DNA from 4 places in the Vibrio algarum genome. Region 2 is predicted to be linked to each of the others. Evidence: predicted binding sites of a transcription regulator. Region 2 holds the regulator's gene; each other region holds the start of a gene.
The links. Region 2 encodes PurR, which represses purine synthesis genes. Its sites were predicted from a motif close to TNANGNAAACGTTTNCNTNA; they were not measured.
Positions count from the first base shown of each region.

Region 1 (7,472 bases), 280 kb from region 2:
CAAGTTTGTTGGTATCAGCATGTGAATAGTTATTACTTGACATATAATTAAAGCCTTATAGGTAAAATGAGTATTAAAATGATGATGCTGTTAAATTAAACGAGGGGGCCAGCACCACCACCTATTAAACTACTATTATTCTTGACGAGTCATTGTCGAATAGGTCACTGATTTGCTAAGAGGCTAATCGAGTTTTCATTCTTTTGAGATCCATCACTAAATTAGTCATCTTTATTGTAATGAACAGCTTATTCTCTTTGGCTGACTTACTATTGATAGTGGTATGAATAATTTTTTAGTAATAAGCGTAGTAACACTAAAATTACCAACATATGCGCAAAAAAACTGCTGCAAGATCATGAATTGATTGAAAAAAATTTAAATTTTAAACTCAACGCTTTGGACGTTATTATATCCTGTTTTATTTCCATGTGTAGTGGATAATACCTTATTAAAATCATTCACTATATTTATATGCTGACAGCTATCATAGATAATTGTTCTGTTGCTAATGATATTTGAGTAATTAAGGAATATTTAAAAGAAAAAAATTAGCCAAAATCATAAGGTTGGCTTACACTTCTGTTGATGTCGCCGATAATTATGTCGGTATAGCACTATCCAATTTGGCGCTACACAATTGTAGCAATGTTTAATACAGCTTTGAGGGAAGTTTTTATGGCGCTCACAAAGGCCGATTTGGCTGAGAACCTGTTTGAAAAACTTGGATACAGTAAGCGAGATGCCAAGGAAACGGTAGAAGTGTTTTTTGAAGAAATTCGTAAAGCGCTCGAAAATGGCGAACAGGTCAAGCTATCCGGGTTTGGGAATTTCGACTTAAGAGAAAAAGCGAAAGACCAGGTCGAAATCCAAAAACAGGCGAAGACATTCCAATTTCCGCTCGACGGGTTGTTACTTTCCGTCCTGGGCAAAAATTGAAAGCTCGAGTTGAAAATATCAAAATCGAGAAATAGCCGATAGAAAAACAATAAAGACCACGCAATGCGTGGTCTTTTTATATCTATGTCCTTTAAGCGGCTTTTATTTTTGTTGTAATGTAAGGTTGCCAAGCATAATGGTATAAATCTAACGATTGTCTTCGTAAATCTATTATCCTCGCATTTTCTATGTCACTTAACATGCGATTAGATGCTAAAGCACTGCGTTCGATATCTTGTATCTGTTTGTATAAGTCGTGTTCTGGCCCGCTTTTAACCTTCGCAATTTCCGCAAGATGTAACTGAACTTCCGCAATTATTTTTGTGTCCGGTAATTCAATTAATAAGTTTAAATCGCGATAGCCAGAGGGTGCAGGTCTCTTAAAGCGATTTTTAACACCAATCACATTGGCTTGTTTTTCAAGCAATTCGAAAGTCGAAACGAGACTTTCGATATCGTTAGATACGATGGTCGCTCTGGCTAGATCGGTTATTTGATTAGTGTTATCGGCTAAGTCAGTTTTAATTTTTTCTTGTGCTCGTTGCTTTGACTTTACACCCACTGAGATAGTCTGAGAATTGGTTATTAACGCAGTACTTTGGCATATTGTTTCCAACTCTAACTGCGCTTTTTCTGCATGATTGTATAGCGTGTCAAAATTTGAATAGGGTTGGAGGGCGTTAGATTGCATAGACGAAATACTATATAACCCATTTAAAGTATGTCTGAATCGTTTCGAGCTTACTTGATTTTGTGTTTGTACTTTTTTAGGTAGGTTTTGAGCTACGGGCTCAGCAGAAGCCAAAGCGGGTGCCCGGCTAAACACGAGTAAGGTGAGGATTGTACGCAGCATCACGTTCATTAACGCTCCTTGAGTCGATAAACACTTAGTTAAAAGGTGTACTAAAAGACCTAAGTTATATCGTATTCAACAGTTCTATTAATAAACTTAGTGATTTCAGCTATAAGTACAACGGATTGCCTGCATCACTTTTTGCTATAAATAGTATCTTAGGGCATTTTTCCTCGAACCAACCTATCTTTGCAATAATTTACAATAGGTGTGAAGTAAATCACGTAATTATTAGTCATTGTTTCACTTGCAATTTCCAACGGATTTCGCGACATTATTGAGACTTATTCTTATTTTTAATTGTGGTATATGAGAGATAGCGAATTTTGGCATAAGAAATGGGCGTCTAACCAGATAGGCTTTCATTTAGATGACGTGAACCCTTTACTCACCCAATACTGGGAACGAACTAACCCTAAACCAAGTGACAAAGTGCTTGTTCCATTATGCGGAAAAAGTGAAGATTTAATCTGGCTAGCGTCTAAACATCAAGCAGTCCAAGGTGTTGAGATTAGTAATATTGCAGTACGTTCTTTTTTTGCTGAACACTTTTATACACCAACGGTTGTTAAGCTTGACGCTTCACATGAACTCTATCAGTTCGATGAGCTATCCGTTTATGCGGGTGATTTTTTTACGGCACCGGTTAATAATGCGGATATTGTATATGACAGAGCAGCACTCGTCGCACTTCCTGAAGATATGCGTGAAGAATACGTAGATCGATTAAAATCCCTCTTAAACCAAGGGGGGCGGATTTTATTGGTAACGCTTGATTATGTACAGTCGGAGATGGCAGGGCCGCCATTTAGTGTTGAGGAAATAGAGGTGAGACGACTCTTTAGCGACTACAAACTCACGTTAGTTAACCGATATGTTGCAGAGGAAAGTCATCCCAAAATAGCGAAAAAAGGATTGAGTCGATTTGCTGAGTTGGTTTGGTTAATAGAAGACGAAAATGAGAGTGTATAATACAGAGTGTAGAATAAGCCTTAAGGGTATGATAAAGCTAAGGGCTTCAGTTGAAGCCCTTAGCATGTAAATTCGATTAGTAAATTATTTTAACCTTAGTTGCCGCTTCTTTAGCACTATCAATCGCTTTCTCTAAACTGTCACGCTGCGATAGAGCTACACCAAGCCTACGTCGTCCATCGATATCTGGCTTACCGAATAGTCGGATCTGAGTCTTTGGTGTCGCTAGTGCCTCACACAGGCCATCAAAGCGTATATTACTTGAAGTTCCTTCCCCTAAAATAACAGCAGAGGCAGAAGGTCCATATTGAGCAATGTTATTAATTGGCAAGCCAATGAAAGCTCTTACGTGTAATGCAAACTCAGAGAGTTCTTGGGATATCATGGTTACCATACCGGTGTCGTGTGGGCGAGGGGATACTTCACTAAAGATGACCTTGTCACCTTTTACGAATAGCTCTACTCCAAACAGCCCATAACCACCTAAAGCATTAACCACTTGCTCTGATATGTACTCAGCGGCTTTCAATGCATTGTCTGACATCGCCTGTGGCTGCCAAGATTCTCTATAATCACCATCTTCTTGTCGGTGACCAATTGGCTGACAAAAATGAACACCATCTACCGCTCTAACAGTAAGTAATGTAATTTCATAATCAAAATCGACAAAACCTTCTACTATAACTCGGCCTGCACCGGCTCTACCGCCATCTTGAGCGTATTCCCATGCCTGAAGAACGTCGTCTTTGCTCTTAATGACACTTTGCCCTTTGCCAGAAGAACTCATTACGGGTTTGACAACACAAGGCATACCTACTTCATCTATTGCAAGCTTAAACTCATCTAAGGTATCGGCAAATTTGAATGGAGAGGTAAGTATAGATAGTTCCTCGGCGGCTAATCGGCGGATACCCTCTCGGTTCATCGTTAATTTGGTTGCGTTCGCTGTAGGTACAACATTAAGACCTTGGGCTTCCAATTCGACCAATGCGTCTGTTGCGATCGCTTCTATTTCTGGTACAACAAAACCGGGTTTTTCTAACTCAATAATAGTTTTCAATGCGTCAGCATCAAGCATATCAATAACATGACTACGATGAGCAACTTGCATTGCAGGGGCATCTTCGTACCTATCGCACGCAATTACTTCTAGGCCTAGTCGTTGGCATTCTATTGCCACTTCCTTCCCAAGTTCACCTGAACCTAACAACAAAACTCGAGTCGCGCCTGCGCGAGTAGCAGTACCCAGCATCCGTATATCCTTCATTAACTATTAAATTGAGCGGATCATACTGGATATTGAGAATTCCGCAATCGTTTGCTTTGTAAAAATGGACAAAAAAATGCCCTAAACAATTCAGGGCGTTAAAGATTTTACAGGGATGTATAAGCGATTGTAATATCGGGATTTAGTGCGTCTAGAGTGGACTGCGTACCATCTAAATTGCTTATCTTTCCGGCCGACAATTCGGCTAATGCCGCTGATTCAATCTGTTCGAATGATTTGCCTGCTACAAGAACTTGCGCTAAAGCTACCTGAAGAGGAGGTAGGCTTGGATTAAATGCGGCATTTTCAGCATAAGAGCCTAAGTAGACAGAACCATCATTTAACCTAAGTGCTACACCACTATGATTTGCTGAGTAGGGTGCGTGGCTGTAATTGAGTGCCTCGACTGCTTTGAGTACGAGTGGGTCAGTTTCTTCTGTTTTATATGAAAGTGTCTTTCCATCCATTAATCGTGCTTCAATATCTAAATCTGCTGGGCCGAAAGAATCAGGCAAATATTCTTGAAGTGACATCTCGTCACGTTGAGGTAATTGAACTTTAAGCTCTTTAGCTGTCGTTAACTCGTTCATAAATTGTCGGCAGTGTCCGCAAGGACTATAGTTAACCGTAATATCGATAATACCTGTCTCACCTTTCATCCAAGCATGGCTGATACCACATTGTTCGGCATGGACAGTTTGACTCATTTGCGCGCCAATAAACTCCATGTTTGCACCGAAGTAAAGTCTTCCGGATAACCCTCTTACTATGGAACCAACATAAAATTCAGATATTGGGGCGTAAGAATAAGCAGCGGCAAATGGGAGTAAGCTGATACGAAGCTCTTCATCACTCAAACCTGAAAGCGCTAAAAGTTCATCAAATTGCTGTGCTGAAATAGTTGCGTCATATGTTGCGCAATTAAATAGACGTTGTAAATAATCAGCTACCGGCTTAGGTGTATCACTTAGCGCGGCTTCTAGTCGAGTGTTCATAGAGAATCCTTTGTATTTCGATACTGATTATTCTAGCCAACACCAATCATAATGCAGTGCTCTATGTCACAATTATAATTGCAATGAACTATTATGTTTCATTAATAGAGTGAGGTCACATTAGTTTGGGGGCGATCAATATCCAGTTTAGGTCAAATAGTTACCATATGTATTGTTATTTTGGTTATTTGTATTGCTTATGTATTGTTCTGGTATTATGTTGTCAATATCCAATCGTTCTAGGTGAAAGATGAATGTCAGAACTGAGTAACAAAAAATTGATCGCGTCAGATTACGATAAAACTTACCACAGGCATGATGCAGAGGATCTCGACAACAATAACTTGGCTGTTCAAAAGTGGGGTAATGCCGGTAATGTTTTTGCAATCAGCACTGGCCGCGATGTGGCAAGCATGTTATTTGAAAAAAACATCGTCACATTAAATACGACTACATGATTTCATTGAATGGATCATTTATTGTTGATTCAGAAAACAATGTCCTTTTTAAAAAAGCATTAGATAATCAACTCGCAAGAAAATTAACCTTAATGCTTCAAGAACAGTTCGGCGATGAGCTGATTATTTCCAACGGTTTTGATGGTTGTAATTTCACCAATAAAAAGGCCAGTGAAACAAACGAAATAGCGAAAGAAGTATTTGAAAGAAACTCGCAAATCTACACGAAAACTATCGATACAGCGTTGGATAGCGAAGTGCTATTGATTGGTTGTCTGAATGATAATTTTGATAAGGCAGTGGAAGTCAGGGATAGAATTTTGTTTGATTACCAAGACGTCGTCGAGGTATTTATCAATCTAAATTATATTAACATTGTTCCGAAAGGAATAAGCAAAGCGTCAGGTTTAGAGTTTGTTATAGAACATGCGCAATTAAAGAAAGAGAACGTTGCAGTGATAGGGGATGACCTTAACGATATTCCAATGTTAGAAAAATTTAAAGCTTATGCTGTAGAGAACGCAAAAGATGAAGTGAAGGCTATTTCGATAAAAGTGCAACCGAGCGTTGCTGCTTTGATTGAAGAGATGCTCTTAGAGTAACTATACCAGTCCGAATAATCACACAATTAAAAAGAAAAAGGATGGCATTGCCATCCTTTAGTATATGTCTACTTGCTTGGAGACGTTGTCGCCGGTTTAGACGGTCTTCTGCGCCTGGACGGTTTATTTGCAGCGGTATTACCACCGCTTTCTGAACCTTTTGCTCCAAAATGGCGCTTATTTTTACCTGCCGGTTTATGACCTCGAGCATTATCACCTGAGCGCTGTCCATCTGCGTGATTTGGTTTCGCTCTTTTAGGTTTCTTTGCTTTGATTGGTTTTCGACTAAGATTCGATTCAGGAACGATATCTGATGGTATGAAACCTTCAACATCAATACGTGGGATCAGTTTTTGAATAAGCCTTTCAATACCAAAAAGATCAGGAGCTTCTTCTGCTGTTACAAGTGAAATAGCTTTACCTACTTCACCGGCTCTTCCTGTTCGACCGATACGGTGAACATAGTCTTCAGAGACATTTGGCAGATCAAAATTGACGACCTGAGGCAACTGTGGAATATCAATGCCTCGTGCTGCAATATCTGTAGCGACTAAAGCCCTAACTTCGCCTGACTTAAAGCCTGCTAATGCTTTTGTTCTTGCACCTTGACTCTTGTTGCCGTGAATTGGTGCAGATTTGATGCCTTGTTTTTCTAAGTACATAGAAAGACGGTTTGCACCGTGTTTTGTTCGGCTAAAAATAAGAACTTGTTGCCAATTGTTTTCTTTTATTAACTTAACTAAAAGAGCCGATTTTCTTGATTTGTCTACAGGGTAAACGAATTGCTCTACTGTCGTTGCTGTCGAATTTTCAGGGCTGACCGATATTTCTACAGGGTTGTTAACTAAACCTTTGGCCAAGGACCGAATTTCCGGTGAAAATGTAGCGGAAAACAATAGGTTTTGGCGTTTTTTCGGCAGTAGATCTAAGATTTTTTTTATATCTCTAAAAAATCCCATATCTAACATTCTATCGGCTTCATCTAGAACCAAAACTTCTATTTGAGAAAACTTAACAGCATTTTGATTATATAGATCCAGCAGACGGCCAGGTGTCGCGACCAGAACGTCACTTCCTTTTCTAAGGATTTGCATCTGTGGGTTAATTTTTACACCACCAAATACGACGGTTGAAGTCAGCGGAAGATGTTTGCTGTATTTGACGACGCTTTCATTAACCTGCGCTGCTAGTTCTCTAGTCGGTGTTAGAATCAATGTTCTAACATGGTTTCCTTTAACTTTTGTTCCGCCGCTTAACCTTTCTAAAATGGGTAAAGTGAACCCGGCTGTTTTCCCTGTACCAGTTTGCGCCGCTGCCATTACGTCTTTCCCAGCTAGAACCGCAGGTATGGCCTGTTCCTGAATTGGGGAAGGAGTGTCATAACCT
Region 1 covers NZ_JAQLOI010000001.1:1,951,040-1,958,511, forward strand. The annotation lists gene glgC (glucose-1-phosphate adenylyltransferase) at 1-43, opposite strand, end outside; partial or broken gene PGX00_RS09310 (integration host factor subunit alpha) at 649-974, shown strand; gene PGX00_RS09315 (RelA/SpoT domain-containing protein) at 1,031-1,801, opposite strand; gene PGX00_RS09320 (thiopurine S-methyltransferase) at 2,102-2,764, shown strand; gene purT (formate-dependent phosphoribosylglycinamide formyltransferase) at 2,841-4,016, opposite strand; gene cdd (cytidine deaminase) at 4,139-5,026, opposite strand; gene PGX00_RS09335 (HAD family hydrolase) at 5,281-5,484, shown strand; gene PGX00_RS09340 (HAD-IIB family hydrolase) at 5,481-6,086, shown strand; gene PGX00_RS09345 (DEAD/DEAH box helicase) at 6,155-7,472, opposite strand, start outside.
Region 1: a site for PurR is predicted at 4,071-4,090, ahead of purT (formate-dependent phosphoribosylglycinamide formyltransferase). Genes of this name have one in related genera too.

Region 2 (7,472 bases):
CTGCTAGTGCGAGTAGCTCTTCATATAATTCTTGATTGGTAAAGATACTTTCATGGGCCAACCGTTCTGGACTGAGATAAAGAAAGCACAATACCTTTCCGACAAGCATATCGAGTTCAGACAACACACTGCGTCCAATCAATGCAGTAGAGCGAGGCCTCAAATAGAAAAAACCTTCAGGCGCTCTTACCAACTCGGTATTATATCTTTGGTAAAACGAAGCCAATTCAGGCTCAAAATCGGATAGTAATGCGTGATTATCCATATCATCGATCGATATGTGTTTACCTGTTCTCAGCATGCTATCTAAGGCTGGAAACAGTGGATTGGCTAACGCCTTTACCAGTTTTTCTGGCATATATTCGTCAATATTTGTTGATGACATTTGCTTGTACCTTTGCGCCAAAATCGTTTATTTCCTGCCAGTTAGGCTGTATAGCCTGATAATCAGATTCGGAATAGCCGAGTCTGACGGCTTGATCTATCACTATTCTAGCTAAATCAAAATGATGAGCTTGTGGGTGCTGAGAAAGGTAGTTTTTCAAAACTGAACCGAGTTCTATCGCTCTCCCTTCCTCTTTATGTAACGACAACATAAACGCTATTTTTTCGGATATAGCATCGTTTACTTGTTGCAGTTCTTCGTACTCTACTTCCATAGGAAGATGACCAGTGACCTCGTCGTCACGCAGCACCACCGCTTCGTCTCTTAAATCGGTTAGTTTATCTGCGTCGGCATAGGTAAGATTCCATGGCGCGTCAAAATAGTCCTTTATCGATTGTCGTAGTCTTTGGCTAAACGCACGGTTTTTATCCATATCTATCGCTGTACGGATAAATTTGTGGACATGTCTGTCATAGCCTATCCAAAGGTCTATCGCTTGCTGCCCCCAACTGATGATCCTGTCAAGCTTCATCTGTAAGCTAAACAATATCTGGTCAACAAACTCTAGGCTCTCGTCATTACGAACTTTATCTTGAATATCAAGAATCTGAGTCTGAAGTTCATCACCCGCCGTTTGTAAAGTATCTTGCAACTCTCTCAGTGTGTTTGACGTTGCAGATAGTAAGGATTCACAGTTACTAATGGCTTCCTGCCAATCTTTGTTAAGCAATTCAGCAATTTGTTGTTTTACTTGCTGTTGCTGTTCGTCCATTACTCGCTGATTGAGGTCTATCTGATCAAACACTTCTCCTACAGAATATTTGAGTACGCCATACACATTCTTTTTCCAGTGAGCAATATCTCCACCAAGCAAAGCCGATGATACGGCTTTGCTCATTTCGTCAGAAACCATTGCTAGTTGAATTGAGAGTTTAAGCTCAGAGAACTGTCGGTGCCTTAGATAATAATCTGTAATGCCTACCGCCAAAGAAGACAGCCGATAAATACTCGCTCCATCGAGGCTTTCACTGGTAAAGCGACTGATGAGTTTTTGGTTTACTAATTCGTTTATTGCATTGTTTGCTCTAAAACTGGAGGCTTCGCCCGTACTTTCAAACAATTGAGTGACAATTTTGAATGCATCGTGCATCTCGCCCTCCCCCAATTCTTCATCAAATTTCGTGCTCCCTAAAACCGCTATGGAGATTAAAAATGCCAGCCGTTCACTGGATAAATTTAATGAGAAATCATGCTTTTTCACCCAACCAACCAATTCGTCTATCGGTTGCTGTGAAAGCGCTTGAGTCTTTTCACTCATTGTTGTTCCTATTTATATTCGCTTAGCCCACACATGGATGTACCGACCAAGTGAGAGGTATGGTTCTTGCCGACAAAATCGCTTTTCAAGTTCCAATACATCATCAAATTGATAATCGCCCGTATACTGCATATTTCCGATGTAATCATGAAATGAGCGAATACCAGATTTTCCACAGATTTCAAATCCAGCGTCTTCTATCCACTGATAAACTTCTTCAGGATAAAGCCCTTTTTGAGGCTGAAGTTTGAAACGATTTCTATGCGGCATGCCTTGTAAAACATGCGGAATATTGCCACAAATCACGTTTTTAAAGACGAGACCATGGTGGTTATAAAACATAATGGATGCAACACCACCTAACTTAACTTGCTGTAACACTTTTTCTAATGCTTCTCGAGGCGAAGCTAGCCACTCCATCACCGCATGAAACAGAACCATATCAACTGGGCCTTGTAATTTCTCTGCGATATTTTGAACCGGAGAATGAATTAACGAATAATGATCAATAAGGCCATTTTTAACAATATCTTCTTTCGCCAAGCCGAGCATCTTTGCAGAAATATCACACAAAGAGATTCGGTGACCGAGTTTAGCCAGCCTTTGAGACATTGGTGCTAGCCCACCACCTGCATCTAAAATGTGCAGATTATTTGAACCAGATAGTAGCGTAAGCGCCTGCATAAGATCATCCCAAACTATGGTTTGTCGGATTTCTCCTTTGTCAGAACCATAGATGTTCTTAACGAACTTATGAGCTATATCATCAAAATTACGATCGTCTTTCACACTCAATACTTTCCGTTTTTATGATTGGAACATCATTTTTTAAATCAGCCGCCTATTCTGTCATAGGAATCACAGTAATAAAGGGGTATGCTACTTTTTTACTTCTAAGTGATGGTTTTTCGGACTAATTAAGTATGTTTGAGCTGAAAAAAGTAGTTTCTTCTTTGGCAATGCCTTTACCTGCCCTGTTAATTATCGGGTTTATTGGCTTGTTGTTTATTATGTTTACCCAAAGACAAAAGACAGGTGTCCTATTTGTATTCTTGTCGCTAACCGGTATTTTTCTCGTTTCTTTCCAACCTATTTCTAGTCGTCTGTTATTGCCGATAGAGCGAGAGTACACCGTTTTTCTACCAGTAGACGATACCGTCGATTATGTGATGGTTTTAGGTGCAGGACATGTGGTTGATGACCAAATCCCTCCGACATCTGAATTAAGTCGTACTGCGCTGATGCGGTTAACTGAAGGCATTCGGATTATACGAATGTATCCTGGCTCTAAATTGATTCTTTCAGGTTACAAAGGTGGCACTGAATTCAGTCATGCAAAAATGATGGCCCGAGTTGCCCTAGCCCTAGGAGTCGCTAAACCTGATATTATCTTGCTTGAAACAGCCAAAGATACTTGGGAGGAAGCACGGCAAGCGGCTGCTTTTGTTAATCAAAGTAAACTAGTCTTGGTGACTTCTGCAAGCCATATGCAAAGAGCACTGATGGAGTTCCAATCTGCCGGTTTAAATCCAACACCTGCGCCTACGAACTACTTAGCGCAAGCGGATATAGAGCAAGCTTGGAATAAATATACTCCTAAATCGACTTATCTAGAACAGACGGAACATTATTGGCGTGAGCAATTAGGTCTCTTATGGATGTATGTCAGGGACTCCCTACTTACGACAGAAGACACTGAACTTAGCGTGTCTCGACCAGAATAAAAAAATGCCGAGGGATAATTAAATGACCTCGGCATTTTTCTTTGTAACATTCAAATTTAATCCCCCGCAAATAGATAACCTTCTCCGTGTATAGTTACGAATATCTGTGGGTTTTTAGGATCGTACTCCATCTTAGAGCGTAAGCGTCTGATCAGCACATCAATGGTTCTATCGTTCGGAGCATCCACGCGATGACTAATCAGATTGAGTATTCTTTCACGACTTAGTACCTTATTCGTATGAGTCGTCAACGCCACTAAAAGCTCATATTCTGCCTTTGTTAATTTAACTGGCTCGCCGCCTCGGCTCAACGCTCGACGTTGTATATCAAAAACCCAATCACCAAAATAAACCGTATTTCCAGAGGTATCAACATGTTCTTTTTCTTCAACTGGTTGATTCACTAGTGAGATTCGCCACAGTAGGTTTTTGACTCTAACAAGCAGTTCTCTGAGTTCAAACGGCTTAGTCACGTAATCATCAGCCCCCATCTCAAGGCCAACAATCTTATCAATACTATCCGTTCGACCTGTAACCAATATAATGCCAATATTCGATTGACTACGAAGCTCGCGAGTTAACATTAAGCCATCTTCGCCGGGTAAGTTCACATCTAACATAATCAAATCAACATGATTAGAAGCAAGGATCTCACGCATCTGTTGACCATCTTCTGCTTCACTGACTTTGTAACCTTCCTTTTGAAAGTAGCCAACAAGCTTACTTCTAGTGACAACATCATCTTCTACAACTAATACATGACTACTCATAATCACCACTTATATCTGGATGGATGGATTGCATTCTATTCATATATATTAACAATTCTAGCAATAATTGAGAAAAGCGCATTAAATTTATCGGTTTATTGATGCAAGGCAAGTTATTGACTTTACGTTAATTTTCTTACATTTACTGTCATAATTCTTCATAAATTGGATTAGTTCTATTCATATTTTTTGCTTACACTAATAGAGACCTTATCAGTTTAGGAATATCGAGATGGAAGAGACAAAAGCATTTAACGAGAAACGCGCTGAAATTTACTGGTGGCTCTCAAGCCTATTTGCTCGTGAACTAACACCGGAAGAAATCGAAGCATACCAATCTCATGAGATTCGTGCCTTTTTAACAGGGCTTGGAGAAAACGAAAACTTAAAACCATCCATAAATAGACTCATCCATGCACTTAACAAATTGCAAGATAGAGAAGATGCTCACCTAGAACTTGCCGCAGATTTCTGTGAGCTATTTTTAACGACCGACACCACAGGTGCACTGCCTTATGCTTCAATGTACATAGGCAAGGCTAACCTGCTAAATGATCAACCTGCCAAAGATATGGAGACATTAATGCAAAGCAAAGGCATTGATGTAAAAGAAGGCTTCAATGAACCTGCGGATCATGTTGCTATTGAACTGGACTTTTTGGGCAACATGATTATCAGGTCGAACGAATTAGAAAAACTCGACCACATTAACGAAGCGCTCTTGGAGCAGAAAGAGTTTATCGAGAGCTACCTTCTCAGTTGGCTTCCTCAGTTTAGCGAAAAATGCATAAAACTCGATGAATTCGGTTTTTACTCTAGCGTTACCGAAGTACTCGTGAACTTCTGTAATCTCGATCGCAGCTACTTAGCTGGAGAGTGAACAACAGTGTAAAAATATGGATACTAAGCCCTAAATCTGAGTAGTAAGTCTTAATACTGTATTTCTATCATTGTTTAGAAAGTTATTTAGCTATAAAATTGATAACATACTTTCGAGTAAAACTTATTAATAGCCGCTATGCTTAATAGCGGCTTTTGTGTTTATTACGCATTAAGCTGACCAAGACTCCTAACTGTTTATTTTCAGTAAGCGCGTTATCGCTTCAGCCTTCGAAAAATAGGACAACCTAAATGGCAACGATTAAAGATGTCGCTCGCATCGCTGGCGTATCCACTACTACAGTGTCTCACGTTATTAATAAAACTCGCTTTGTCGCTGAAGCTACACAGCAAAAGGTTAATGACGCGGTTAAAGAGTTGAACTATGCACCCAGCGCCGTTGCTCGCAGCTTAAAGTGTAATTCTACAAAAACCATCGGCATGTTGGTAACTCAATCGACTAACCCATTTCTCGCTGAAGTTATCAATGGTGTCGAAAGTTACTGTTACCGACAAGGTTATACGTTAATTCTTTGTAATACCGGCGGTATTTACGAGAAACAACGTGACTATATCCGCATGCTTGCGGAAAAACGGGTCGATGGTATTTTTGTAATGTGTTCTGACCTAACCAGCGAATTGCAAGAGATGCTTGACTCTCACGTTGATATCCCAAAAGTATTTATGGATTGGGGGCAAGGTGAATCATTGTCAGAGCAGTCAAAAGACAAAATCATCGACAACTCTGAAGAAGGCGGATATTTAGCCACCAAATACCTGATTGAAAATGGTCATACCGATATCGCCTGTTTGAGTGGCCATCTAGACAAAACATTATGTCTAGAAAGACTCGAAGGGTATAAGCGCGCGTTAGCTGAGAGCAACATTCCCTTCAGCGAAGAAAATATATTCGAAGGGAACTTTGAATGTGATACCGCTGTAGAAACGGCGGACAAAATCATTGCTATGGAGAAAAAACCAACCGCCATATTCTGTTTTAATGACACTATGGCTTTGGGAATGATGAGTAGACTTCAGCAAAACGGTATTCGCATACCAGAGGATATTTCTATTATTGGCTACGATAACATCGATTTAGCAGAATATTTCTCTCCTCCGTTGACCACGATTCATCAGCCTAAACGACGTGTCGGTAAGACAGCATTCGAAATATTATTAAGCAGAATTAAAGATAAAGAACATGAAAGGCGCATTTTCGAGATGCATCCGGAATTGATGATTCGAGAAAGCGTCAAAAATATTAGACAGTAACTACGCGCTATAGCGCTCTTAGCATACGTGTGAATAATTAGTGTCTAATAATGCATAATCACGTCAAATAAATGAGATCACCATCACACTGGGCGCTTATTTTGGTGATCTTTGTCCAAACTTTACATATATTAAACATGTCACGATCAGGGCAAACCATCTGAAAAGATGGGACGCAAAGCTTCCGGCCTCAAGTTATTTTCTCTTTTCAAATAGAAAATAAAAAGGTAGCGGGGTTACCGAAGACCGATTAGCAAATTTGTCATGAGTTCTCACTATTCTCTGACATATCATCTCTGATTTTTGTTAATTTCTCGGTTCTGAATTGGTTGATGCAATTTTAACCTGAGATTTGAAAAAATGGATAAACCAGTACTTAAAAACTCATTAAAACTGTTTGAAAAATTTGGCAAGGTAAAATCTCGCTCGATGTTTGGCGGATTCGGTATTTTTGTCGATGACGCAATGTTTGCTCTAGTCGTTAACAACGCACTGCATATACGCAGTTGTAAACCTCTTGAAGAACAGTTTAAAAACGAAATCTATCAACCCTACGTATACAAAAAACGTGGGTTTCCTGTTGTTACTAAATACTTTTCTCTTCCAGACTCTTTGTGGGACAACAGTGAAGATATACTAAACATCGCGCAAGTTGCTCTAAAGTCGGCTCGTGAAGAGAAAGAGTCAAGCTCTGAAGATAAACCAACTCGACTAAAAGATCTGCCTAACCTTCGTTTAGGGACCGAACGAATGTTGAAAAAAGTAGGTATCGAATCAGTTAGTCAGCTTAGAAATATGGGCTCGGTACAAGCTTTTAAAGCTATCCAGGCCTCCCAAGACGGGCCTGTAAATATCGAATTACTATGGGCACTTGAAGGAGCGCTAAATGGTACGCATTGGTCAGTAATATCACAGACTCGTAGAAATGAACTTATCGAATCTTTAGATTAATAAACTATTGCTATCCAAAATAAAAAAACCACCCAACTCGTTTAGGTGGTTTTTTTATATCTATTTGAAAGTTTTTGTTAACTTTGCCTGTCATAATAGCTAATACCATTTTATTGGAATCATCTTACATGAATAAAAAACTCATTATTGGCATTGTGCTTATTGTTACTATT
Region 2 covers NZ_JAQLOI010000001.1:1,675,523-1,682,994, reverse strand. The annotation lists gene mukE (chromosome partition protein MukE) at 1-385, opposite strand, end outside; gene mukF (chromosome partition protein MukF) at 366-1,703, opposite strand; gene cmoM (tRNA uridine 5-oxyacetic acid(34) methyltransferase CmoM) at 1,716-2,492, opposite strand; gene elyC (envelope biogenesis factor ElyC) at 2,627-3,427, shown strand; gene torR (two-component system response regulator TorR) at 3,484-4,197, opposite strand; gene torD (molecular chaperone TorD) at 4,430-5,077, shown strand; gene purR (HTH-type transcriptional repressor PurR) at 5,329-6,348, shown strand; cyclic di-GMP riboswitch class I at 6,489-6,592, shown strand; gene PGX00_RS08015 (TfoX/Sxy family DNA transformation protein) at 6,709-7,299, shown strand; gene PGX00_RS08010 (TVP38/TMEM64 family protein) at 7,428-7,472, shown strand, end outside.

Region 3 (7,472 bases), 1.0 Mb from region 2:
ACATATCACCAGTGAATGCACCACTGTTATTTAAATCTGTGTTTTGAGCACCAAGAATGATTTTGTTGCCACCTTCTTTGATCAAGCGCTCAGCTAGGTCAACATAAAGTGCTGGTGGAGCAACTGCAACGTCAACACCAGTTACGCCTTCAAGCTCAGCGTTAAGTCCGTTTAGTAGCTCAGTTACCATTGCTTTGCTACCGTTAAGTTTCCAGTTACCCATAACTACAGGATGACGCATAAGAATATCTCCAAAAAGTAATTAATGTAAAAAATAAACAATATTTCGAAAGAATATAACAGATAAAGCCTGTTAGATCATGACACGAATCATTTCTTTATCGAATCTTTGGCTTTAGATCTGTACGGTTGTTAGTCAAACTTGATCCAGCATACAAAATAATAGCTAAACTTTAGAAATTTGCTCGGATTACTGTATTTTGATTCAGTCTGACTTAAGGAAATATATCAAATGCCAAATATTGTATTGGAATACACTAACTCCGTTGAAGATAGAGTAAATATTCAGGGGTTATTAAAGGACCTTCATCAGGTTGCTTTGGATTGTGGTTTATTTCAAGCCGATGATGTGAAGTCTCGTGCTTTGCGATGTCATCAATGGTTGATTGGCGAATATGATGATAGTGAAGACTTTATTCATATTACGTTTGAGATGTTATCTGGTCGGTCAGACGAACAAAAAAACAAGTTGTCTCATCAGCTTATTGATGTCCTAACTGCTCAAGCTGGGACAGTAAAAAGCGTGTCGGTGAACATGCGTGATATGGATAGAAGTACCTTCAAGAAGGTACTCAATTAAATTTAAGGTAAATATTGATGTCGATACCTGAACTGCTTTTTTCATTTCGAGGAAGAGCAAGTCGCAGAACTTTTTGGCTGTGGAATGCGTTCTACTTTCTAATGATTATTACTGTCGCCACTTTAGTGAAAAATCTGTTTCCAGAGTCGGATAGTATGGTGCTTCCAGTAATTTTAGTGCTATTGGTTATTCCTGATCTAGCGATAACAGGAAAGCGTTGGCACGATAGGGGTAAATCTTTGCGTTGGTTAGTATTGCATTTACCTCTTGTGTTGACCCGATTCATGATACCTGTAGCGGAGGCAGGGGGCAATTCCAACCCTCTATGGTGCAATCTATAATATCTCTGTCTGCTATGGCATGCGGTGCATGGATATTTGCTGAGTGTGGTTTGTTTGAAGGCAATAAAGAAGAAAATCAGTACGGCAAACCTCCAATAAGGTAGCGTATTGTATTTGTCATTAATTAATGGCGTGGAGAAAATGGAATTATTTCAGCGCCATCGTCTAAGTTATGTTCTCCTTCCAGCACCTCATGCATCTTAACAACCTGAAGACTCAGCTCCCTCGCTAAAACAATATTGATATGATATGGGTTTTTGCAGTGACTAATAACTCGATCAATATGACTTTGTTGGGCGCGTAGTCTCGGTATCATTTCTTCTGATGCGCCAGTGATCACTTGTTCGCATGCTTTACGCTTAAACGTCTCGAAACCTTGGGGATTGTTTTGAGCTAATTCGACCAGTTCGTCAAAAGATGGAAGTGTTTGATCATACTGAATTTGTGGCATTAACCCTCCTGTAATTGACGCTTACATTATTTTACATTCATATAAGTGTAGTCAATTTTAGCTAGTCCGAGGGGTAAAATTGCCTCTAATCATTGTCTAGTTCAGTGTGTCTCGAATATGATAAACACAGCGCCTTTCGCCTTTTATTATGTGTTCAGTGCGTTCTACTTTGCAGTTTTCACCAAGTAATTTTTGAAATACATTCAGTTCAGATAGGCACAAGCTAGGACAACTTTTTGCAGCTTTACAAATAGGGCAGTGATTTTCGATTAAGATAAATGCATTACCCACTTCGGTTAACTCTGCCATGTAGCCATCTTCAACACGAAGATTTTTAAGTTGTTGCAGTTTACCTTTAAGGTCAGTGAATTTTGATACTGACTCACTGTATTTCTCTAATGTTTGTTTTTCCCTCTCTAACGCGATTTTTTTTATACCATCCTCCCCAAATAATGTGCCGACGGCTTCGATGACTTGAACGGTAAGTTCTCCGTGACGGTCGGAAAACTGTGCATGTCCTCTAGATGTAAGCCGCCAATGGCGTGTAGGGCGTCCTACCTTTACCTTTAAATCATAAAACTCTAACAAGCCGTTTTCTTCCAACGTCTGCAGGTGTTGACGTGCTCCCATGCTCGTCATGTTAAGATCGTCTGCAAGGTTCTTTGCTGTCAAAGAACCTTCACTCTTGAGTTTCTGTAATATTCTATCCGTTGTTTTCACCGCAAGTACCTAAGATTATACTCGTAACTTATCATTACAGTTCTTATTATGAATTAAGTAATTAATAAAGCAAATCCTTAACTAATGAGCAAAATAAAAAGCGCAGCTATATTAGCTGCGCTTGACGATGTTTAAGTAGGAAAGTTAAAGAATTATATCTCTAATTTCAGGGTCTTTACGGTCTAAATAGTGGATAGACTTGATACGTCGAATGGTTCTACAACGACCTCTAATAAGTAAGGTTTCCGTAGTAGCTATGTTACCTTTGCGTGTAATCCCTTCGAGCAAATCGCCTTTAGTGATCCCCGTTGCTGAGAAAACAACATTGTCACTGCATGCCATATCTTCCATCTTTAAGATGATACGTGCTTCTACGCCCATCTCTTTACATCTAGCGAGTTCTTGATTTCCGTGGATGCGATTATCTTCGGTATCGCCTTTTACTTCATGTCTAGGAAGCAGACGGCCTTGCATGTCTCCGTCAAGGGCACGTATAACCGCGGCAGAAACAACACCTTCAGGTGCTCCACCGATACAATACATTACGTCAACTTCGCTATCTGGCATACAAGTGAGAATTGATGCAGCTACATCGCCATCTGGAACGGCAAATACGCGGACACCCATCTCTTGCATCTCTTTAATAACTTTGTCATGGCGTGGTTTTGCTAAGGTGGTTACTACAAGCTCATTCAGAGATTTGCCCATCGCTTGAGCGATATTCTCTAAGTTTTCTGTAAGTGGTTTATCTAAGTCGATGCAGCCTTTAGCTTGAGGCCCAACAACGAGTTTTTCCATGTACATATCCGGCGCTTTTAGAAAGCTGCCTTTTTCACCAGCGGCAAGCACCGCTAGAGCATTCGCTTGACCCATTGCGGTCATGCGAGTGCCTTCGATCGGGTCGACAGCAATATCTACAGCATCTCCGCCAATACCAACATGCTCTCCAATAAATAGCATTGGTGCGTCGTCGATCTCGCCTTCACCGATGACGATTTCACCATCGATTTCTGTTTTGTTGAGAAGCGTACGCATCACCTCAACAGCAGCTCCATCCGCGGCGTTTTTATCACCTCGTCCGAGCCAATGATAACCTGCCAGTGCTGCACCTTCTGTTACACGAGAAAATGCCATTGCTAAATCGCGTTTCATGCCTACTCCAAAATAGTAAAAAATCGGGAGAAAAAATTTGCGGGGATTCTATCATACAAAAGAGTAAACGTTTGCCTTTTTGGTTTTGTTTCATCCGCCAGTTTGTCATTTTCTGATAGAAAATAAAATTAGCTGTGCTGGATTCAATATGAAGCTGATTGGAGGCTTAATAAGTTAAAAAAATGAGTGCAGTTGTTTTAATTTTGAGCATATAACTCGAGAATCATGATATTAAACGTGTTTATATTGAAAAGCGTGAGTAGAATAAAGCCATTCGTGACTGAATTTTCTTTCAGTCAACTAGAACAAAAGTAAAGGTAGAATGTATGTCTTTAGAAGTGCTAGAGCAGTTAGAAGCAAAAATCCAAACCGCGGTTGATACTATCACCTTGTTGCAGATGGAATTAGAAGAAGTTAAGCAAAAAAACCAAAACTTGGAGCAAGCAACAACCTCATTAAAAGATAATTGTTCGGATCTAGAGCAACAGAATGAACAGATGCGTCAAGAGCATGAAGCTTGGCAGCAAAGAATACGTATTTTGCTCGGAAAGATGGAAGATGTAGAGTAACTTTTTAAAAGCTAAAAGGCAGCCACTAACACAGGGCTGCTTTTTAATGGATTAAATTGTTTAGCGAATGTCTTCTTCGGTTTCATCATCGATGTCTTCAAAGGTATCGTCTTCAAGAATTTCCAAATCTGCGTTTAATGGTTCTTGTGAGATAATGATGCCGGTGTTATCCGCATAAAGATAGTCTTCCGGTAAAAAGGTAACGCCACCAAAGTTCACTGGAACATCAATGTCACCAATTTGCTGACTTGCTGCACCAACAGGAATAGAAGCAAGGGCTTGTATGCCTATGCTCATGTCCTCTAACTCATCTACTTCTCGTACTGAGCCATAAACAACAATGCCTTCCCAATCATTCTCTTCAGCAAGCGCGGCAATTTCAGAATCAATTAACGCTCTGCGTAAAGACCCACCACCATCAATTAGGAGAATACGACCAGTACCATCTTCTTCTAGGATCGAGCGGATAATACCATTGTCCTCAAAGCATTTTACGGTAGTAAGTTGACCTGCAAATGAGGCACTTCCACCAAAATTGCTGAACATTGGTTCGACTACATCGACTTGGTCTGAGTAAATATCACAAAGAGCAGAGGTGTTGTATTCCATATGCGTTGTCTTCTATTGGCTACTGAAAAGACTATCGAGTATATCGACTCGATGAGTCAATGCAATGACAAGGCTCAATTATCTAACTATTGTTTGAGCTACAACTACCAGTGAAAACAAAATGTTAGTAATTGATGCGCATTTAACAATAACTGGCATCATTGGTGCAATAGAGACAGGAGAGCTTGACTCCAGTACTTCTTTGCCATGTTTTGCTAAGGTAATAGCGGATAAAAAGAAAGGAACAATAATCCAAATAGTCGTACTGTGGCTAAATAGATAATAGACATATGAGAGAAAAGCCAATCCAATTAATATGATGTGATAATACTTCGCGGGTTGCTCTCCAAGCCTTACTGCAACGGTTTTCTTACCACAGGCTCGGTCATTATCGATATCGCGCATATTATTAATATTGAGTACAGCAACGGCTAACAATCCACATCCAATGGCAGGAATGAAAATGTCAGCATGGATAAAGCCAGTATGAAGAAAGTAAGTTCCCCCAACACCTAATAAGCCAAAGAATACAAAAACAGACAGGTCACCTAGACCGACGTATCCATAGGGTTTATTGCCAACGGTATAAGCGATAGAGCTTAATATGGCGAGAAACCCTAAGCCTAAAAATGCCATGATATTAGTAAAGCTTTCAAGAGAATAAAAGATGAGAGCTAAGCCCGATAGGATCGTTAAGCCAATATTAAGCACAATAGCCCGCTTCATCTCTCTTTGCGTTACAGCTCCTGACTGCATTGCACGGGTTGGGCCTAAGCGCTCATCGTTGTCAGTGCCTTGTTGAGCATCGCCGTAATCATTGGCCAAATTAGATAAAATTTGTAGAAGTATCGCGGTAAGTAAAGCGAGTGCCATAACAGCAAAAGAAAAACTGCCATTTGAATAAGCTAAGCTGCTGCCCGTCGTAATTGTAACGAGAGCGAGTGGTAGAGTTTTTGGCCTTGCTGCATCTAGCCAGATTGCGAGTGACTGCTTCATTGACATTGTTTACCTTAATTTGATGGAAGCAGTATACCAATTGCACAAATAATAAAAAGCCCATCTAAAGGGGTAGATGGGCTTATCTAAAAACGTTCGTAATTATTGGAAGTTACAGAATGAATCTGCTTAGGTCTTCATCTTCGATAAATTCACCTAAACGTTGATTTACGTAGGCTGAGTCAATCACCATTTTAGATCCAGGCTTATCTGTAGCATCGAAAGATATTTCATCCATGAGCCTTTCCATTACAGTATGTAAACGACGAGCACCGATATTCTCTGTTGTTTCATTTACACGCCAAGCCGCTTCTGCTATCTGATTAATACCATCTTCAGAAAACTCAATGTTTACTTCTTCAGTTTTTAGCAAAGCAATATACTGTTCAGTCAAAGAAGCTTTAGGTTCTGTTAGTATTCTTTTGAAATCATCGCTAGAAAGGGCTTCTAGTTCAACACGAATAGGCAGACGACCTTGAAGTTCAGGAATTAAATCTGAAGGTTTCGATACTTGAAATGCACCAGATGTAATAAACAAAATATGGTCTGTTTTTACCATGCCGTGTTTGGTTGAAACCGTACTACCTTCAATTAAAGGAAGTAGATCTCGCTGTACGCCTTCACGAGAAACATCAGGACCAGAGCTTTCACCACGCTTACAGATTTTATCTATCTCATCGATGAATACGATGCCGTTATTCTCCGCGTTGTAGATAGCTTGTTCTTTTAACTCCTCATGGTTGACGAGTTTGGCTGCTTCTTCTTCAACTAAGGCCTTATAAGCATCTTTAATTTTCATTTTGCGGCTTTTCTTTGTATTGCCCGCTAGATTTTGAAACATACCTTGAAGTTGGTTGGTCATCTCTTCCATTCCTGGAGGAGCCATGATCTCTACGCCCATCTGAGGCGCGGCAACATCAATATCGATCTCTTTGTCGTCTAGTTTGCCTTCTCGCAGCTTTTTTCGGAATATTTGACGAGTATTTGATGAAGTATCTTCTTGTTTTTCATTTTCACCCCATGCATCACGTGCTGGAGGTAACAATGCGTCTAGAACGCGCTCTTCAGCTTGTTCTTCAGCTCGGTATTTTACTTTTTCTGTGGCTTGTTGATGGGTCATTTTTATTGAAACATCGGTGAGGTCGCGAATAATGGTTTCTACCTCTTTGCCAACGTAACCCACTTCTGTGAATTTGGTCGCTTCTACCTTAATGAAGGGAGCATTGGCAAGTTTCGCTAAGCGGCGTGCGATTTCTGTTTTACCAACACCTGTTGGACCAATCATTAAAATGTTTTTTGGCGTAACTTCTACTCGCAAGCTTTCTTCTAATTGCATTCTGCGCCAGCGATTACGTAGTGCTATAGCGACTGAACGTTTTGCTTTGTCTTGACCAATAATGTGGCGGTTTAATTCGTGAACGATTTCACGAGGTGTCATTTCGGACATGTAGTTATTCCTCAATTCTGAGCAGAAAATTATAGTTCTTCAATTGTGTGGTGATGATTAGTAAATACGCAAATATCACCAGCTATGTTCAGAGACTTCTCTGCTATCTCACGAGCATCTAATTCTGTATTTTCTAAAAGAGCAGTTGCAGCGGCTTGAGCAAAATTACCACCAGAACCAATAGCAATTAAATCGTTTTCTGGCTGCACAACATCTCCGTTACCTGTGATGATAAGCGAAGCAGTTTCATCGGCGACGGCGAGAATAGCCTCTAATTTTCGAAGTGCGCGGTCACTACGCCAATCTTTTGCGAGTTCTACCGCAGCTTTGGTTAGGTGACCTTGATGCATTTGCAGTTTACTTTCAA
Region 3 covers NZ_JAQLOI010000001.1:639,604-647,075, forward strand. The annotation lists gene tpiA (triose-phosphate isomerase) at 1-241, opposite strand, end outside; gene PGX00_RS03220 (5-carboxymethyl-2-hydroxymuconate Delta-isomerase) at 473-820, shown strand; gene PGX00_RS03225 (DUF805 domain-containing protein) at 838-1,161, shown strand; gene PGX00_RS03230 (DUF3135 domain-containing protein) at 1,286-1,612, opposite strand; gene PGX00_RS03235 (helix-turn-helix transcriptional regulator) at 1,709-2,332, opposite strand; gene glpX (class II fructose-bisphosphatase) at 2,477-3,484, opposite strand; gene zapB (cell division protein ZapB) at 3,811-4,053, shown strand; gene rraA (ribonuclease E activity regulator RraA) at 4,114-4,662, opposite strand; gene PGX00_RS03255 (1,4-dihydroxy-2-naphthoate polyprenyltransferase) at 4,741-5,658, opposite strand; gene hslU (HslU--HslV peptidase ATPase subunit) at 5,771-7,105, opposite strand; gene hslV (ATP-dependent protease subunit HslV) at 7,135-7,472, opposite strand, start outside.
Region 3: a site for PurR is predicted at 3,544-3,563, ahead of glpX (class II fructose-bisphosphatase). Genes of this name have one in related genera too.

Region 4 (7,472 bases), 1.3 Mb from region 2:
AGATGGTGGTGAACATCGCTTTACTGTAATTAAAGCAGATTACAGAGAACACAAACTTAAATACTGTTTAGATAAAATCGCGAAGCCGTTAATCAATAGTACTTGTCATAAATTTTATTCGATGTTTGATAATGACCAAGTGCGGTTAGTAAGTTTTACGGTCAAAGAGGGTCGGTTTAACCAGCTAAAAAACAATAACAAAACAACAAACCGCGTGTTGTATGAACTATCCGTGACAGCGGTTCTCCGTGAGCTTGATGAGCCGTTCAGCTTATCGGTGAGTATCGCTTCTCGCTAAAACTTATAATAGGTGTAACGAATGCAAATAAGACAAAAGGGTGCAGTAGTTCTTATGTTGTGCCAGTTTTTCCTATTGGCGGCTTTGGTTTTATCAATGACAAGTGCTACAGCGGTCTTCAGTCAATACAAAAAAGTGCAGAGCGAGGCTGAGTATAGAAAAAGGTTTTGGTTAGTGGAGGCGGGGCTAGAGTGTGCTTTTGCATTGTTTGCTAGTCGGTCTGTTGAAAAGCGTGGTTCGATAAAGCAATTGACCAGCAGGTGTGATTTACCTGCTAATCTTGAAGTGACTTGGGTTTTGGAAACCGAAAAGGGCGAGGAAAACTACTTAATCACTTCAACGATTGGCCGTTTGTCACTTAGTCAGCGGTTAATTGTGTATGAAAAACCAGTATATCGTGTGATTTGGTTAAAAGGGAGTTGGCGTGACTTTGAGTAACTCGCAAAGAGGGTTTGGCCTAATAGAAGTACTTATCTCTATGCTTCTTATCTTATTTTCTGTACTGGGTTTAGTTCGATTACAGATCGAAATTCTTAAAGGGGCTAAGTTGGTTCAGCACCAGCTAATAGCGCTTTACTTAGCTGAATCTAGACTTGAGAAAATGCGAGTAAACGATGAGGTTTCCAATAACCAAACTATAGCGCAACAAATGATCGAGAACACTCGTTTTACGATGACAACGACTACCCTTGGGAAAAACAACGTTACTGGCCTTAAATGGATTAAGGTCGAAGTGATGTGGCACAACACTATGGGGAAACAATATAACGTCGACTTGGTAAGTGCAGTTTATAATCCGAAAAATTGAGGCAGTGAGTCCCTTTTTAGTCGTTAGTGACTGAGTTACAATGTGCCATTAATTTTTACTGGCAACATGGCTTTCTATTGACTACTGACATCAAATTATTCTCAGAACAAGACGAACATTTTATGCGCCAAGCGATATCGCTTGCTCATGAAGCTGAATTGGCAGGAGAGGTGCCTGTAGGTGCGGTCTTGGTAAAAGATGGTGAAGTTATAGCGCAAGGGTTCAATCGATCTATTTGTGATCATGATGCCACTGCTCACGCTGAAATACAGGTACTTAGGCAGGCGGGAAAGGTCTTAGAAAATTATCGATTGTTAGATACCACGTTGTATGTGACGTTAGAGCCATGCCCTATGTGTGCAGGGGCGTTATTACATAGTCGAGTGAAGCGTGTTGTTTTTGGAGCACCGGATTTAAAGGCCGGAGCCGCTGGTACAGTGTTGAATTTATTTGAAACCCAAGCGGCTTATCATTATGCCGATGTAGAAGCTGGGTTATTAGAAAATGAGTGCCGTATTCAACTACAATCCTTCTTTAAGCGTCGGCGAAAAGAAAAAAGAGTTAAAAGTTAAGCGAAACTCTCAAATCAACGGAGAAGGTATTTAGTTAAATGTCTCGCATTGAACATAAGCTCTATGACGCCAAATAACCTTTTTTTATTGTTCGCTAACATTCTTTTTCTGCGGTTAGCGGTAGACGTTTTTGTTGCTAAGGTTTTGGTTTTTTTCTTACAGAGTTCATTATTATCTCCTTTTTTTGCCCAATTCTAGGCTATGTGTTTTTCATTCTTTGTTAGGGTTATTTATAAAGATAGTTTATTACGGAATGATGAACAGACCAGATGAAAAAAAGGCAGATAAAAATTAATTATCTGCCTTTTTACATTTAAGGTTTTGACTCTGACGAGTCTAGTTCTTGTATAGATTCGTCTGGGGTAGGATTGTCAGGTGTTGAGTTTTCTGGCTCTTTTGTTGCTGGCAAAAGGACAGATTGACCTTTCTCTGGGGGCCCAACAAGTTCACCGTTCTGTCTAGGTGGAAGAGGTACGTCAATAACCTGAATGCCTTCAACGTCGATATCTGAACTTAATGCTTGTTGCTTCTCTACGTGACCAATAATAGATTGGTAGTAACGTCTGATATTTTCCACATAGTTTCTTGCTTCATCCCCTCGCGCATAACCGTATCGAGTTTTGCTGTAATATTTACGTTGTTTAAGTAGCGGAAGTCGCTCTTTTACGTCTGCCCATGAGTCTGGATTCGCATTTTGTGAGCGCGTTAATCGGCGTGCATCCAACACATGGCCGTACCCCACATTATATGATGCGAGAGCAAACCAGATTTTTTCATGTTCAGGAATAGAGTCTGGCACTCGTTCAACAATTCCTTGTAAATATTTCACCCCACCTAATATAGATTGTTCAGGGTCTAGACGGTTTTTTACACCCACGAGCTTAGCCGTAGGTAGTGTCAGCATCATCATGCCACGAACCCCTGTAGGTGAAGTTGCTGTAGGGTTCCAATGTGACTCTTGGTAAGAGAGGGCAGCAATTAAGCGCCAATCAAAATTAGCGGCATGCTTTTTAAATAGATCTTCCCATTTTGGCAACTTGCTATCTAAAGCACGAATAAAGGCTCGGGTATCCACGTAATCAAAAGTTTCTACGTGGCCAAAGTATTTTTCCTCTAGTGTGGCCAAGTCACCTGACTGTTTCATTTCACCAAAAAATTCTATTAATAGTGCGTAGAGGCTCTCATCATCGGCTTTTCTCATGTACCAAGAAACTGGTTGATCTTCGGTTAGCTCAAGTGCGAGCGCAATATCTGGGAATAAGCGTTGAGTTAGCGATAGTTCTACTGAATCAGCGATAGTGTAAGAGAGCTCACCAGTTGAAACTTTTTGAAGCAGATCTTTCACATCGGAGTTTTCAGTGGTGTCGTATTGGAGTGTTGGATGATCCACTTTAAGATTTTCTAAAGTTGCAACAAAGTGAGAGTCTGAAACGATAGTCAAAGTTTCATCTGGATTCTTTGCCTGCCTATCGACTAAGTTCTTAATGCTTCTTGGTTTCCAAGAACCGTTTTTATAAACAAGCTGTTGACTCACATAATAATAGGCAGGAGCGGCTCGAAAAGACTTGATTCGTTCAGGGGTTTGGCTTAGCCCTGCCGCAATAATATCGATTTCATTTTTCTTTAACGCAGGAAACAGCCCAGCTAAGCGATAAGCTGGCTTCATTTCCAATTTCACACCCAGCTCATCAGCAAATTGCTTCGCTAACTCGTAGTCTAAGCCTGTTGGGCCATCTGGCCCGATATAATAAGATAGTTGGTTATTCAGAGTACCGACTCTCAATACACCTCGTTCACGGACTTTATCCAATTCACTTTTAGGATCAGATTCGATTTGGCAGCCAGCTAGGAAGAATCCGAACAAGAGAGCCAGAGATATTTTGTACCAACGGTGGATAAAAAGTTTCTGCATTAAAAGGGGGTCTTTATAAGTTGACTACGCTCTTTATAGCAGAGCCGTCATGTTCGGCAAAGAATCATTAAAGAAAACAGTGACTATTTGCACGATTATTAGTCATTTCAAGGATTAGCAGCTAGATTACAAAAAAATGGCGCAAACGGTTGCTTTTGGTGTTACGTCACAAAACATTTTCCTCTATAATACGCCCGCAACAGAGAGGTGAAATTGGCATAAGTTCAAGCGTTCGCTTATAACGCACTGAATTTATTCCAATATCACCTAAATCACTTGCATAAGAGACCTAAGCACATGAGAATTTTGCGCGGCTCCCCAGCTCTTTCTGAGTTCCGAGTTAACAAATTACTAGAACTTTGTCGTGAACAAGATCTGCCTGTTACAGATATTTACGCTGAGTTCATGCACTTTGCCGACTTAACTGCTGACTTAAATGGCGAAGAGGTTGAAAAAGTAGAAAAATTACTTACTTACGGTCCAACTATTCAAGAGCATGAACCTGCTGGTAGCCTTCTTTTAGTTACACCACGCCCTGGGACTATTTCTCCTTGGTCTTCAAAAGCAACTGATATCGCACGCAATTGTGGGTTAGATAAAGTTAAGCGTTTAGAACGCGGTACCGCTTATTATGTTGAATCATCATCTGCACTTTCTCAAGAGCAGTTATCGCAAGTGAAAGCGTTAATACACGACCGAATGATGGAAGTGGTTTTTACTGATATGGATAACGCAGAGCAGTTATTTACGGTTGCGGTTCCAGCTCCGGTTGCGGATGTTGATATTCTATCAGGTGGACAACAAGCCTTAGAAGAAGCGAACATTAGCTTGGGCTTAGCGTTAGCCGACGATGAAATAGACTACCTAGTTGAGAGCTTTACTAATCTGGGCCGTAATCCAAATGATATAGAATTGATGATGTTTGCTCAGGCTAACTCAGAGCACTGTCGTCACAAAATTTTCAATGCTGATTGGACTATCGATGGTGTGGAACAAGAAAAATCATTATTTAAAATGATTAAAAACACCTATGAAACCAACAGCGAACACGTTCTTTCTGCTTATAAAGATAACGCAGCAGTAATGACCGGCTCTCAAGTAGGTCGTTTCTTCCCGAACCCTGATACTCGTCAATATGACTATCACCAAGAACTTGCTCATATTTTGATGAAGGTTGAGACACACAACCACCCAACTGCAATTTCACCGTGGCCAGGTGCAGCAACAGGCTCTGGTGGTGAAATACGCGATGAAGGTGCAACCGGAATTGGTGGTAAACCTAAAGCGGGTTTGGTCGGATTCGCGGTATCTAACCTGCGTATTCCAGGCTTTGAACAACCTTGGGAAACGGATTTTGGTAAGCCTAGCCGTATTGTAAATGCACTCGATATTATGCTGGAAGGCCCTTTGGGTGGCGCGGCATTCAACAACGAATTTGGTCGTCCAAATCTCCTTGGTTATTTCCGTACTTATGAAGAGAAAGTTAACTCTCATAATGGTGAAGAAGTTCGCGGTTACCATAAGCCAATTATGATCGCAGGTGGGTTGGGTAATATTCGTGATGAACATGTGCAGAAAAAAGAGATCCCCGTTGGTGCAAGTTTAATTGTGCTTGGTGGTCCTGCAATGAATATTGGTCTTGGTGGAGGTGCAGCTTCTTCTATGGCTTCTGGTCAATCAGCGGAAGACTTGGATTTTGCTTCTGTTCAGCGTGAAAACCCAGAAATGGAGCGTCGTTGTCAGGAAGTTATTGACCGTTGTTGGCAGATGGGCGAAGAGAACCCAATTGCCTTTATCCACGATGTAGGTGCTGGTGGTATTTCCAACGCATTGCCAGAATTGGTCGATGATGGTGAGCGAGGTGGTAAATTTCAACTGCGCAACGTACCAAATGATGAACCCGGCATGAGCCCATTAGAGATCTGGTGTAATGAATCTCAAGAGCGTTATGTAATGGCTGTCGCACCAGAAAACATGGCGGTTTTCGATGCAATTTGTAAACGAGAACGAGCCCCATATGCGGTCGTTGGTGAAGCAACAGAAGAGCGTCATCTTACTCTAGAAGACTCGCATTTCGATAACACGCCAATTGACATGCCTATGGAAATCCTACTTGGTAAAGCGCCTAAGATGCATCGTGATGCAAAAACGCTGAAAGTAGACAATGCGGCAATGGAGATGGCTGGTATTGAAGTTAATGAAGCACTGGACCGTGTACTTAGGTTACCAACAGTTGCTGAAAAAACGTTCCTTATTACGATTGGTGACCGTTCTGTTACCGGTCTTGTCGCACGTGACCAGATGGTTGGTCCTTGGCAGGTCCCAGTAGCAAACTGTGCGGTAACTGCTGCAAGTTACGATACGTATCATGGCGAAGCAATGTCAATGGGTGAACGTACTCCTGTCGCTCTATTAGATTTTGGGGCATCCGCTCGTTTAGCTGTTGGTGAATCTTTAACAAATATCGCCGCAACGGATATTGGTGATATTAAACATATTAAACTTTCTGCAAACTGGATGTCTCCAGCAGGTCACCCTGGTGAAGATGCAGGCCTTTACGAAGCAGTTAAAGCAGTAGGTGAAGAACTATGTCCTGCATTAGGTCTAACTATTCCAGTTGGTAAAGACTCGATGTCAATGAAGACTAAGTGGGAAGAGAATGGCGAACAAAAAACCGTTACTTCTCCTTTAAGCTTAGTTATTACCGCGTTTGCTCGTATCGAAGACGTACGCAAAACAGTCACTCCTCAATTACGAACGGATAAGGGTGAAACTAGCTTAATTTATATCGACCTAGGCAACGGTAAAAACCGCATGGGGGCAACAGCGTTTGCTCAGGTATACAAAGAGCTAGGTGACAAACCAGCCGATGTAGACAGCGCAGAGCAGCTCAAAGGTTTTTATGATGCTATTCAGACACTCGTCCGTGACGATAAGATCATTGCTTACCACGATAAAGGTGATGGTGGCTTAATCGTAACTTTAGCTGAAATGGCATTTGCTGGTCATTGCGGCTTGAGTGCAGATATAGCGTCTTTAGGAACAGACTCATTATCAGTGTTATTTAACGAAGAGTTAGGTGCCGTGATTCAGGTTCAAACCGAAGCAACGGAATCTGTTCTTTCGACTCTGGCAACCTTTGGATTATCAGAACTTAGTCATGTAATCGGTGAAGTAGAGCAATCAGATAAGATCATTATTAACAGCGATGATACGGTTGTACTGGAACGTTCTCGTACTGAACTTAGGACCATTTGGGCTGAAACAACGCATAAAATGCAAGGGCTTCGCGACAACCCGAAATGTGCAGACCAAGAATTTGCGGCTAAGTCTGATGACAATGACAAGGGGCTTAATGTTGATTTGAGTTTTGACGTGCAAGAAGATGTCGCTGCACCTTATATTCTTAAAGGGGCGAAACCGAAAATGGCGATCTTGCGTGAGCAAGGGGTTAACTCCCATGTCGAAATGGCGGCTGCATTCGATAGAGCAGGGTTTGAAGCTACGGATATACATATGAGTGATATCCTGACAGGTCAAGCGGTGCTTGATGAGTATCAAGGCTTAGCGGCTTGTGGTGGTTTCTCTTATGGTGACGTGTTAGGAGCGGGTGAAGGCTGGGCTAAGTCTATTTTGTTTAACAGCCAAGCGAGAGATCAGTTTGAAGGCTTCTTTAAGCGTGAGGACACGTTCTCACTAGGCGTTTGTAATGGTTGCCAGATGTTATCGAACCTACACGAACTTATCCCTGGAGCGGATTTGTGGCCACGATTTGTTCGCAATGAATCTGAGCGTTTTGAAGCTCGTTTTAGTTTGGTTGAAGTTCAGAAGTCAGACTCTGTCTTCTTTAGTGGTATGGAAGGCTCGCGTATGCCAATCGCC
Region 4 covers NZ_JAQLOI010000001.1:2,955,563-2,963,034, reverse strand. The annotation lists gene PGX00_RS13790 (prepilin-type N-terminal cleavage/methylation domain-containing protein) at 1-298, shown strand, start outside; gene PGX00_RS13785 (hypothetical protein) at 320-736, shown strand; gene PGX00_RS13780 (type IV pilus modification PilV family protein) at 723-1,106, shown strand; gene tadA (tRNA adenosine(34) deaminase TadA) at 1,184-1,678, shown strand; gene mltF (membrane-bound lytic murein transglycosylase MltF) at 1,992-3,590, opposite strand; gene purL (phosphoribosylformylglycinamidine synthase) at 3,888-7,472, shown strand, end outside.
Region 4: a site for PurR is predicted at 3,728-3,747, ahead of purL (phosphoribosylformylglycinamidine synthase). Genes of this name have one in related genera too.